DNA from 4 places in the Mucilaginibacter gynuensis genome. Region 4 is predicted to be linked to each of the others. Evidence: riboswitches for the same ligand, from Rfam matches in the RefSeq annotation. Region 4 holds a riboswitch; each other region holds the start of a gene.
The links. A riboswitch is a leader RNA that binds a small molecule or an ion and turns the genes downstream of it on or off. The one in region 4 is predicted to bind S-adenosylmethionine.
Positions count from the first base shown of each region.

Region 1 (3,162 bases), on a different contig from region 4:
TACGCAACCAAATCAAAAACTTGTTTGCAGGTATACTGGAGTTCGATTTTATTGATGTGAACGATACCGAATTACTACAACAGCATATAAAACCCAATACCGGTGTAATATGGATAGAAACCCCATCGAACCCGTTATTGAAGCTTACCGATATTAAAAAGGCAGTTGCAATAGCTCATGCCAAAGGTATTAAAGTAGTGTGCGATAATACTTTCGCCACACCTGTATGCCAGCAGCCTATCGCGTTAGGGGCCGATTTGGTAATGCACTCGGCTACCAAATACTTCGGCGGCCACAGCGACCTGATGGGCGGCGCCTTAATTGCCGCCGAAAAAAGCGACTGGTGGTTAAAGATCCGCCAGGTACAGGAAATGGGTGGCGCTATCCCCTCGCCTATGGATTGCTATTATTTAGTACGAAGTATCAAAACACTGCCTTACCGTGTGCGCGGCCATGTAAACAACGCGCAGCTATTAGCCCAGTTTTTAGAAGATCATCCGAAGGTAGAACGTGTAATGTATCCGGGCTTGCCATCGCACCCGCAGCATGATATAGCTAAGGCGCAAATGCTGAGCTTTGGCGGGATGCTGTCTTTTTGCATAAAAGGCAGTGAAGATGATACCCGTAAGGTAGTAAATAGTGTAAAGCTGTTTACACAGGCCACCAGCCTGGGTGGTGTTGAAAGCCTGATAGAGCACCGTGCATCGGTAGAAGGGCTCGACACCAAAACGCCCCGAAACCTGCTTAGGGTATCAGTAGGTTTAGAGCATATTGATGACCTTATTGCCGACCTTAAAGCGGCTTTTAACAGTTTTTAAGCATAAATAAAAATAAAATTTGGAGATAAGTATTCAATTAACATATCTTTGAAACATTATTTGGTAGCAAATATTAAGATCATTGTTCCGCCAACCGGCGAATTTTGGTTTATAAAGAAGTGGCGAGAGATCAGGCTCAACAACCCACTGGCAACCCTTCAATTTGAAGAAGGTGCCAATTCCTGGCCCGGAGAATGGATCCCGGGGAATATAAATTAACCACCATGAAAAGTTTAGTACAAGTCAAAGAAAGTAAGATACAACAGGTTACCCCAACCGGCAATTCATTTGCTATTTGTATTTGTATGTGTTGCTGCTGTTGATTCAGTAACACGTTCCCATTTTCATTTTCCTGAAAAATACGCGTGTTGCTCCTGTCGGGATGCTATTATCCTGCTTTGCGCACACGGTAAAACAAACTGATCATTTACAAACAATTAAAATCTTAACATATCATGTCTACTACAAATTTAAAATTCGAAACACTACAATTACACGCAGGTCAGGAAGCAGATGCAACAACAGGTTCACGCGCTGTACCTTTATACCAAACTACTTCATATGTTTTTAACAGTGCCGAGCATGGCGCTAACCTGTTCGCACTGAAAGAGTTTGGCAATATCTACTCCCGCATAATGAACCCCACTACCGATGTTTTTGAAAAACGGGTAGCAGCCTTAGAAGGTGGTGTAGCGGCATTAGCAACGGCATCCGGCCAGGCAGCGCAGTTTTTGGCCTTAAATAATATTTTACAGCTTGGAGATAACTTTGTTACCTCACCATTTTTATACGGCGGCACTTATAACCAGTTTAAAGTAGCCTTTAAACGCATTGGTATCGATGTACGTTTTGCCAAAGATGATACTGCCGAAAACATAGAAGCACTTATCGACGATAAAACAAAAGCCATTTACCTCGAAACCATTGGTAATCCGGGCTTTAACATCCCTGATTTTGAAAAGATTGCCGCTGTAGCACAAAAACACGACCTGCCTTTAATAGTAGATAATACTTTCGGCGCTGCCGGATATTTGTTCCGTCCGCTGGAGCATGGCGCGCATGTGGTAGTACAATCGGCTACTAAATGGATAGGCGGCCATGGTACAAGCATTGGCGGTGTAATAGTTGATGGCGGTAATTATAACTGGGCCAATGGCAAATATCCTCAATTCACCGAACCGGCCGAAGGTTATCATGGTTTAGTATTTGGCGATGTATTCGGTATTGGCGGTCCGTTTGGTAATATCCAATTTATTATACGTGCCCGTGTAGAAGGCCTGCGCGATTTCGGTCCGTCGCAATCCCCATTCAATTCTTGGTTATTGGTTCAGGGATTAGAAACCCTGTCGTTACGCGTACAACGCCATATTGATAATGCGCTCGAACTGGCCAAATGGCTGGAACAGCATCCTTTGGTAGCCAAAGTAAACTATCCGGGTTTGGCATCATCACCGTATAACGCGCTGGCTAAAAAGTATTTAAAAAACGGATTTGGCGCAGTACTGTCATTTGAGGTAAAAGGCGATAAAGAAAACGCCGGTGCAATAATTGACAGCCTAAAACTGGTGAGTCATGTGGCAAACGTAGGCGACGCGAAAACGCTGATCATACAGCCATCGGCTACTACGCATCAGCAATTGAGCGATGAAGAGCAGCTTTCTGCCGGCGTTACGCCTACCCTGTTACGCGTAGCGGTTGGTATTGAACATATTGATGATATTAAAGGCGATTTTGAACAAGCCTTCAATAAAATAAAACAACCCGAAGCCGAATTGGTGTAAACCATTTAGCACGGGCTATACAAATTAAAAAGTCCCTTCCGTTGGGGAGGGACTTAAATAATATATATGAACACAGAAGTATTTAAGTACACTAAAACATTTACACTTGAGTCGGGCAGCGAGTTGCATGATCTTGAAATAGGTTTTAACACCTACGGCAAGCTGAACAAAAACAAGGATAATGTGGTTTGGGTGTGCCATGCGTTGACTGCCAATTCGGACGTGCTTGATTGGTGGCAGGGTTTATTCGGTAAGGATAACTATTTTAATCCCGAAGAACATTTTATTGTGTGTGCCAATATTTTGGGTTCGCCTTATGGTACTACTAATCCGCTAAGTACAAACCCGGTTACCGGGCAGCCTTATTATTTGGCATTTCCGCAATTTACCATAAGGGATATTGTTAAGGCGCATCAGCTACTGGCTGATTATTTGAATATCGAAGATATCCATATCCTTATCGGTGGTTCATTAGGTGGCCAGCAATCGTTAGAATGGTCAATTATTGAGCCTGAGCGTATTAAAAATCTGATACTTATCGCTACAAATGCCCGTCATTCATC
Region 1 covers NZ_BAABFT010000001.1:462,433-465,594, forward strand. Annotated here, with positions in the region: gene ABD894_RS01980 (trans-sulfuration enzyme family protein) at 1-818, shown strand, start outside; SAM riboswitch class I at 925-1,035, shown strand; gene ABD894_RS01985 (O-acetylhomoserine aminocarboxypropyltransferase/cysteine synthase family protein) at 1,274-2,599, shown strand; gene ABD894_RS01990 (homoserine O-acetyltransferase family protein) at 2,666-3,162, shown strand, end outside.
Region 1: linked by a shared signal. The riboswitch ahead of ABD894_RS01985 (O-acetylhomoserine aminocarboxypropyltransferase/cysteine synthase family protein) and the one ahead of ABD894_RS05580 (SusC/RagA family TonB-linked outer membrane protein) in region 4 are both predicted to bind S-adenosylmethionine.

Region 2 (3,162 bases), on a different contig from region 4:
TGATGAAGCGCCCTTTCATATCGTCGTTCAGATAAGCTGTTATCGCTTCTTCGCCTACAACATAACCCGCGCCTTGTTGATGATAGAAATAAATAAGCGACGGAATAATAATGGTGCTATGTATCTCTTTTGTGTCTTCATTATAAATAGCCAGGGCCGAATTGGTTGTTCCAAAATCAATTCCGTATAAAAAGTTATTCATAGCAGGGATTAAAACAGTAAAAAAATTAAAAGGGCGACGAAAATATGGAAAAATTGCCTGTGAACGAAACGATAATTAACTTTTAGCGAAAATTGCATCCACTTAATATTACTAAATATTATATTAGGAAGTATATTGCTAAATTTGCAGGAATGACAGACCTTAACGAGTATGAATGCGAAATGCTTGACACCCTGCTGGAAGCCTTCGGGATTCCGGACAGCCTGACGCGTTTACAATTACTTGAACTTTTTGATCAGGACGAGGCCGCGGCCTTTGCCATGGTTAAGGCGCTAACCAGGGAAGGGTTTATAGCCGAATCGGGCAAGCATGGCGATTATGAACTGCCTGAAAAACTCATTCTGAAACCCAAAGGTGAAAAATTTCTTAAAGAAGGCGGCTTCACCAAATGGTACCAGTTAGAGCAGCAAAAGGGTGTTGAGGTTGGCGGCACACTGGCCAAACTACAGCAGCAAAACATGAAGCTGCAAAACGAAAAACTATCCAATCAAACACAGATAGGTAACCTTGAAAAAATGGTTAATACATTAAAAGTACGCCAGTACATATTATGTATATTAATAGTTGTAGCGCTGATAGTTGGATACTTTATAGGTTCATTCAGTAAAGGCTAAAGCCAAAATACATGCTATATGCTGCTCATTAATAGCAATATATGTAATAAATAAGCATGAAAAAACCCTTGAGTTTGTTTATAGAATTTATTAAAGTGAAATAAATTCTATAATTTCTATAGATATTATAGTTTATATCATATATTTGCATCAGATAACACGTTCTTTATAGTACTTATCCAGAAAGACAGAGGGAAAGGCCCTATGATGTCTTAGCAACCTGTACATCCTAATACATGTAAAAGGTGCTAACTCCTGCTTCGCGATATGCGGAGATAGATAAGATGAAAAGATTTCCAGATACATAGCTGTCTCTTTTTGCCTCTCAGGATAAGTCAAATACCAGGAACATTAATTTGACATACAAAACAGCTATACAAGCATGAAAAAAATATACTTATTATCATTTATACTCCTACTAAGCTTTGGCGCTTACAGCCAGATACAGGAACCTGTTAAATGGGCTTACGCTGCTAAAAAAACGGGCAATAACGAGGCAGTAATATTTGTTAAGGCTACCATTGATAAAGGCTGGCACATTTACTCGCAAAACATTGCCGAAGGCGGGCCAACCAAAACAGAACTAAAGTTTGCCGCGTCGGAAGATATTTCGCTGTTAGGCAAACCATCCGAACCCAGACCCATTAAAAAGTTTGAAAAGTACTTTGGGGTGAACGTTGCCTATTTTGAAAAACAGGTAATATTTCAGCAAAAAATAAAGCTTAATAAAAACAACCCGGTAGTAAAAGGCACTATCACTTTTTTAGCGTGCAGCAACAAAGAGTGCCTGCCGCCCGAGGATATTGAATTTACCGTAGCGGTAAAATAATATACCCGTAATAATAAAAAATACTGCTATAATAATTATAGCTAAACCTTACACATATATCAATATACCACCGATTGATTTATAAATAGGAGGGAACAGTGCAATACCCGTGAAGCTGACCGATTAGGAAAGGCAGTGGGTTTAAATCTGATCCTGACAAACTGAAATTAAATTTATAAACAAATGAAGAACGGTATTTTTGATGATCAAACCGCATTGCGCTATTTAAACAGCTATTGCTTAGCAGTTTTACCCGGTTGCTGCTGTTGTAATTAAAGTTTTTACCTGTCTGTTAACCCGGATACCGCCTTGAAAAACAAGTCCGGCATCCTGGCTGTAAAGAGGTATTGCTTTATGCAATGGTGGTAATTTCATTCAGCTTGCTTTTCCGAACAGTCCAGGATGTTGGTCATCCATATTTAAACAATATATCAAACTAAATAAAAATAAATACTACTAATTCTATAGATAAACTTGTATTATTGATTTTTATTGTTACCTTTACGCCATCTAATTAACCCCACCATTAATTAGTTGATTTATAAAGAAGAAGGGAGAGGAAGTCTCGATGATCTTCTAGCAACTTTTCATTCAGTAATGAAATAAGTGCTTTACTTTTTTCCGAAGGGATGTTCCTCCGGAAATATAAATTAACTAGTGTTATGCAAAATTTGAATTATCTCTTTTTAGCCAAACAATCAAGCGCAACCACCGTGCGATGTTGTTGTATGTGCATGTAGTTCCCCGGGGTTTCTCCGCATAAAATTTATCGGAATTATTTACCGTGAGCTGTAGCTGTTTAGCTGCGGGTAAGGGACTGCTTATGCCTCAAATTTAAGCACACTACTTAATGTTCAATTAAGCAGTAAACAAAATTTAACAACTATAAATCACACAAAAAATGAACTTCAAAAATTATCTATCTAAAGCAAAATACCTTTCATTGGGATTGTTGCTAAGTGGTACAGCGTTAGCCGGCGATAAAAACCCGCCTGCAAAATTTATTAAAGAAGGTGTTTGGCGCGGTGTATTCACCGTAAGCGAATCGCAAGTGCCGTTCAACTTCGAGCTGAAAGGTAAAGATGCCGAGCATGCCGTATTTACCCTGTTAAACGGTTCACGCCGCGATAACTTCCACGTACAGCTGCTGGGTAAAGATTCGGTATTTATCAAAATGAATACTTATGACGCGGCCCTCGTTGCCAAAATAAACGATGACGGAACCCTAAGCGGCGAATATCGCAGCCTGGTGCCCAACTTCCGTGGTAACGCGTTGCCATTTACAGCTGAGCATGGTAAAACTTATCGCTTTGTTGAGCCTGGTAAAGATGTTGCTCCTACAGCAGATCTTACCGGTAAATGGGAGCTTAAATTATACAGCAAAGAGGCTGTGCCAGCTTCAATAGCCCTGTTAAAACAAAAAGGCAACAAACTTACCGGCGTGGTAATGACGGTGGTAGGCGATAGCCGCGAAATTGAAGGTACTATACAAGGCA
Region 2 covers NZ_BAABFT010000001.1:197,709-200,870, forward strand. Annotated here, with positions in the region: gene ABD894_RS00725 (Hsp70 family protein) at 1-202, opposite strand, end outside; gene ABD894_RS00730 (hypothetical protein) at 355-837, shown strand; SAM riboswitch class I at 1,010-1,123, shown strand; gene ABD894_RS00735 (protein-disulfide reductase DsbD N-terminal domain-containing protein) at 1,220-1,666, shown strand; SAM riboswitch class I at 2,203-2,318, shown strand; gene ABD894_RS00740 (peroxiredoxin family protein) at 2,568-3,162, shown strand, end outside.
Region 2: linked by a shared signal. The riboswitch ahead of ABD894_RS00735 (protein-disulfide reductase DsbD N-terminal domain-containing protein) and the one ahead of ABD894_RS05580 (SusC/RagA family TonB-linked outer membrane protein) in region 4 are both predicted to bind S-adenosylmethionine.

Region 3 (3,162 bases), on a different contig from region 4:
CGTATACTTCAAGCATCCCCGCGTTTACAATGCCCATATCCAAACCGGCATTAATGGCATGGTACAGGAACGCCGAGTGCATAGCCTCTCTTACCACGTTATTACCGCGGAACGAGAACGAAATGTTACTCACCCCACCGCTTACTTTAGCGTAAGGCAGGTTTTGCTTTATCCAGCGGGTAGCTTCAATAAAATCTACCGCGTAGTTATTATGTTCTTCGAGGCCGGTGGCTACGGTAAGTATGTTTGGGTCGAAGATAATATCCTGCGGAGGGAAACCAACTTCGTTAACCAGTATATTATATGAGCGCTGGCAGATCTCTTTACGGCGTTCCAGCGAATCGGCCTGACCGGTTTCGTCAAATGCCATTACTACGGCAGCAGCGCCATAACTTTGTATCTTACGGGCGTACTCTATAAATTTTTCTTCGCCCTCTTTAAGGGATATGGAGTTAACGATGCCCTTGCCTTGCAGGCATTTCAACCCGGCTTCCAATACCGTCCACTTGGATGAATCTACCATGATAGGCAGTTTGGAAATATCCGGTTCGGATGCTACGAGGTTTAGGAATTTCACCATCACGGCTTCCGAATCAATCATCCCCTCATCCATGTTAATATCGATCACCTGCGCGCCGCCTTCTACCTGCTGACGGGCAACTGTTAGCGCGGCCTCGTAATCTTCGGCAAGTATCAGTTTGGAGAATTTTGGTGAACCGGTGATGTTGGTACGCTCGCCAACGTTAACAAAGTTGGTTTCGGGCGTAAGCGTAACTGCTTCCAGTCCGCTTAGGCGTAAAAAGGGTTTTATTTCGGGGATTTTGCGCGGAGGGAATTTTGCTGCTTTATCGGCAATACACTTGATATGCTCGGGCGTAGTGCCACAACACCCCCCCACAATATTTACTATGCCGGCTTTTATAAAATCGTCAACCTGGTGCGCGGTTTCGTGCGGGGTTTCATCATAGGCCCCAAACTCGTTTGGCAAGCCAGCGTTAGGGTAGGCCGATATGTATACCTCTGCTTTTTCAGACAGCTCTTCCAAATAAGGCCTCATTTCCCTGGCGCCCAAAGCACAGTTTAACCCTACCGACAGCAGGTTGGCGTGGCGGATAGAGTTCCAGAATGCCTCCACCGTTTGCCCCGAAAGGGTGCGGCCGGAAGCATCGGTAATAGTACCCGATATCATGATAGGCAAATGCTTGCCGCTTTCTTCGGCGTAGCGTTGTATGGCAAATAATGCCGCCTTGGCATTCAGGGTATCAAATATGGTTTCCACCAGTAGCAAATCCGATCCACCGTCTACCAGTCCGCGTACCTGCGCGTAATAAGCATCGGCCAGGTCATCAAATGATACCGCGCGGTAACCCGGGTCGTTCACATCCGGCGATATAGAAGCCGTACGGTTGGTTGGGCCAACGGCACCGGCAACAAAGCGCGGTTTTTCGGGTGTTTTTATATTATATTCGTCAACCACCTCACGGGCAATGCGGGCACCCTCATAGCTCAGCTCATAGTCGAGCTCTTCCATGTGGTAATCGGCCAATGAAATGCGTTGGGTACTGAAGGTATTGGTTTCGATGATATCTGCCCCGGCATCCAGGTATTCGGCATGAATAGCCTTAATTACATCCGGGCGGGTGATATTCAGCAAATCGTTATTGCCTTTTAAATCGGATATATGATCGCGGAAACGCTCACCACGAAAATCCTCCTCGGTGAGCTGGTACCGTTGTATCATGGTACCCATAGCCCCATCAATCACTAAAATGCGTTTCTGTAGTTCTTTTCTAATATCCATTTTGGTATCAAGTAGCGAGTATCAAGTAGCAAGACTTTATGAGCCCGCGTGATTAGCACAGTGTGATCAACAGTAAAAACTACTTGATACCTGATACTAATTACTTGATACTATAACAGCTTATCTCGAAAAGTCGGGCGTGTGTATTTGACTTTCGCTTATCTTTCCTAACCGGTCCAGTTGACTTGTTAAGTAGAATGTAGCACCTTGTAAGTACAGGTTGCTAAGACATCGCAGGGTCTAATCCCTCCGTCTTTCTCCATAAGCAGCACAAAGGTGCATAATAAAGTTTTAATGTGCAATAGGCTTTTGGCTTATGTATATAAGCGAAATGCAATATTGTTGCAGGAAGGGTTTTAACTCACCCCGCCTACGCTTCGCTGGGCGCCCCTCTCTTTCGCAAGCGAAAAAGAAGGTATAAGTATTACATGTTCCGTAACATTCAAAACAAAGCCCTCTTTGCGCAGCAGAGAGGGTGATCCAGCGAAGCGTAGATCGGGTGAGTCCACAAAAAAAGCCGCATTTACATGCAGCTTTTCAAATATTGTATAATCAATACTATTACTTTCTGTTGCCGCTGAATACACGCAGTAACATCAAGAACAGGTTGATAAAATCAAGGTACAGGGTTAATGCACCCATGATCGCTATTTTTTGAGTTGACTGATCGCCGTACTCTAAACCGGCACCAATACGTTTTAGTTTTTGTACGTCATAAGCGGTTAAGCCAACGAATACAGCAACACCTACATAGCTGATGATCATGCTTAAGCCGGAACTGCCGATAAACCAGTTAACAATTGAGGCTACAACAATACCTATCAGGAACATACCTAAAATTGAACCGAATTTGGTAAGATCCTGGCTGGTAGTATAACCCGCTATAGCCATTATACCGAATACTACCGATGCGGTAATAAAAGTACCATAGATCATTCCGCTTGTATAAGCTAAAAATATGAAACTAAGGCTAATGCCCATCATTACCGCGAAACCTAAAAAGAACACGGCCAGCATGGCAAATGACAGGCGATTGAATGCAAAACTCATCGTTAAAACAAAAGCCAGCGGCGAAAACATAACGATTGTACCCAAGCCTGTTCTGCGGCCTGTATTAAAATCAACCAATGAACTGATCAGCGTTTTGTCGTGCGCAAACACCCACGCGCATATTGCCGATATACCTAATGCCACAAACATCCATAAAAACACGTTCGCAATAAATTTGCGCGATGCAGCTGCATCTTCATTTACAAATACACTATCATAAGTGTAATTACTTTTATTAATCTCCATTTTTATTATATGGTTTAAATTGTACGAATTTACTAAAAATTACCCTGCTTAAAATAATTACCGCG
Region 3 covers NZ_BAABFT010000016.1:22,683-25,844, reverse strand. Annotated here, with positions in the region: gene metH (methionine synthase) at 1-1,801, opposite strand, end outside; SAM riboswitch class I at 1,957-2,069, opposite strand; gene ABD894_RS22445 (Bax inhibitor-1/YccA family protein) at 2,363-3,097, opposite strand.
Region 3: linked by a shared signal. The riboswitch ahead of metH (methionine synthase) and the one ahead of ABD894_RS05580 (SusC/RagA family TonB-linked outer membrane protein) in region 4 are both predicted to bind S-adenosylmethionine.

Region 4 (3,162 bases):
AAATCGTCGTTAAGTTTTTTGGTGTATTGTAAACGCCCCTCGGCATTGGTTTCGTTAAAGTTGTAGGCATCTTCTTCGTACGAGCCAAATGGGGTTCCGTTTGTACCGTAGGCAACTTTGATCTTGCGCCTGTCGGTATATTGATCGGTACCTATACGGAAGTTGGCAGACAGTCCGTCGATGATCTTGTAGTTTAATTCCACATTGCCTAAAAAGTGGTTGCGGTGTTGTGCAACGGTATTTTCGTAGGCTACAAAGTATGGGTTGCTGTAATAGCTGTTGTTCCAGTTAAAGGTACTGCCATCGGCATTACGATAATTCCTTAACTGGTTAATATCAACCTGGCGACCGAACCATGTGAATTGTAGCATGGTGCTGGTAGCGCGCTTGCCATAAGCGCCGGGTAGGTTATCGGCATCATCCTTAATGTAGTTGGCCACCGCGTTAATAGTCAGTTTATCGTTTACACGATAGGTAGTATTGAGCGCGAAAGCGTTTTTACCTTGCGATGAATTGGGCACTACGCCTGTTTGATGCAGGTTATTGTATGATAAACGGTAGTCGAACTTTTCATCAGAACCGGTAACGGCCACACCGTTGTTGTATGTATAACCGGTGTTAAAGTAATCTTTAACATTGTTAGGGTGGGCTACAAAAGGCTCTGCTTTACCATTCGAGAAGAATTGAGGGATCAGGCGGCCATCCAATGCAGGGCCCCAGCTTTCATCTACACCATCATTAATACCAGCACCTTTACCATCCACGTAACTGAATTTACCGTTAGAGCCTTGTCCGTAAGCGTTTTGATAATCGGGCAAGGTAAGCAGGCTCGAAAAGCTGGTGTTTGAGTTAAGCGTAATGCCTAAACCTTTGCTATTCTTTCCCGATTTGGTTTTGATGAGTATAACACCACCTGCCGCACGTGAACCATATAATGCTGCCGCGTTAGGACCTTTCAGCACAGTTAACGATTCAATATCTTCTGAATTTAAGTCGGACAGTACGTTGGCGAAATCCCTTGACCCGCTGGTGCCCTGGTTTTGGGCGTTATCTACAGGCACACCATCTACCACAAATAACGGCTGGTTGTTACCGGCAATAGAAGTTTCGCCGCGTATAATGATACGTGCCGAACCCATATCGCCCTGGCTGCTGGTAACGTTTACACCTGCTATTTTACCCGATAAAGCATTGATAATATTGGTTTCTTTAGCCTCTGATATATCTTTCGATTTTAAACCCTGAACAGCGTAGCCCAGTGATTTTTTCTCTTTAGATATGTTGAGCGCTGTTACTACCACCTCGTTAAGCGAATTGGCCTGTTCATCAAGCACAATTTGCAAGGTAGTTTCGGTTTCGCTTATCACAATTTCCTGTGTTTTGTAACCGATGTATGATACATTTATAATATCCTTCGGTTTGGCGGTAAGGGTAAATTTACCATCCACATTGGTTTGGGTACCGCTGGTGCTGCCTTTTATGGAGATGCTAACGCCGGGTAGGGGCAGGCCATCGGTTTTGGCGGTTACCGTACCGCTTATTTTTACCGATTGCGCGTAAAGCGTTTGGGCAAAAAGGAGTGGCAAAAGCAGGGCCACTAATAATTTGTAAGTTTTCAACATGACAATTGTTTGTGAGTGTTTGTGTTTCTCCCGTTTGTATTGATGTTGCCGTGAAACAAGCGCATAGCAAAGCCAGTCCGCTTAAAAGCAGTATCAACTTTAGGGTGTTAAATATTTATTGTTTGGCGTTACTCGCTGTGGTAGCCTGTATATTAAGACCGGTGCAAATAACCTGGCAGCCTGTTAGCTGCAACAACACATGACAGCCATGTGCGCGAAAACGTATGTGCTTAAGGCACCGTTAGATGTGGTTTTTAAGGTAGGTAAACTTAAGTGAGTACTTCGTTTTTTCATTTACTTATTTGTTATATTAATAGTGGGGAATATGCTTGTTATTATTAACTAATGCGGCGCACCCAATTATGGATGAACAGAAATAAAATTTTTAATTAATTATACAGATTGCCGGAGATAAGCTGAGATGCTTGCTTGTAGCGCAAACAGTTTGCAGAGTTAACATTATCTTTTCTGCCACGGGGCAGATAGGAATTAGCACCTTTATACCAATGGCGTACAGGTTGCTAAGACATCACAGGGCCTTTCCCTCCGTCTTTCTGGATAATTAAATGATGTATAAGAACGATTGACGCTGCAAATATATAATATATATTCTACTAAATCTATAGATATTATATTTTATTGTCAGATTATTGTCAGTTTGGGTTTATGGTGGTATAATTAATTGTATTACAAGTATATTTTATTGTGTTAATTATATAGTGTAAAAATTGCAGGTTTTAAAGCTTGAGGTATTTATACATATAAAAGTTTTGTATCTGCACCGTGTATTGCAATTACCAATGGCGCTAAATTTTAAGCGGATATTATCAAATTGATAATAGTGAACCGGTGCTTAAAATTGTGGTGTATAAAGCGTACCTTTGCAAAATTATTTTCGGGGGGAGATTGGGCTTAATATCAAGGCTTTCATCTTTTTACGTAATAACATAAAACGAACGAAAGCATGAAAAAGATAGTAGACTACAGGAAATTATTGGGCGTTAACGAAGCCGCCGAACTACAGGAACTAAAATCGGTATACCGTGGTTTGATGAAAGCCTGGCACCCCGATAAATTTCAGGAAAGCGAAGAAAGCAAGTTAGCTGCCGAAGAAAAAAGTAAGACTATTATCGAAGCCTATCACTTTTTGGTGAGTATTGCTCCCGAAACCCGTGCCCAGTCTATCACCGAATACACCGCGACCACAACCGCATCGGCCATGGTTGATTTTGAATACAAATCACAAGTGCTTAAAGTTAGCTTTGCCGATGGCAACGAATATGAATATTTCGACGTGCCAAAAGCCATCTATGTAAAGCTCATCAACGCCGATTCACCCGGCCGTTTCGCCCGCAGGCATATCTTCAACAACTACGTTTACCGCAGCGTAAGCAAGCTGGTAGCATCGGCGTAGTCGGTTTAGATACAAGAATAGAGATTCAGGATTTAAGAAAATATATGATCCCAAATTTTCTTTCCATAGGGGAGAAGGTTTGGGGTTTTTTACGTAGGACTGTCAGCCTGAGTTTTAAAATCCGTG
Region 4 covers NZ_BAABFT010000002.1:548,629-551,790, reverse strand. Annotated here, with positions in the region: gene ABD894_RS05580 (SusC/RagA family TonB-linked outer membrane protein) at 1-1,622, opposite strand, end outside; SAM riboswitch class I at 2,079-2,187, opposite strand; gene ABD894_RS05575 (KTSC domain-containing protein) at 2,587-3,036, shown strand.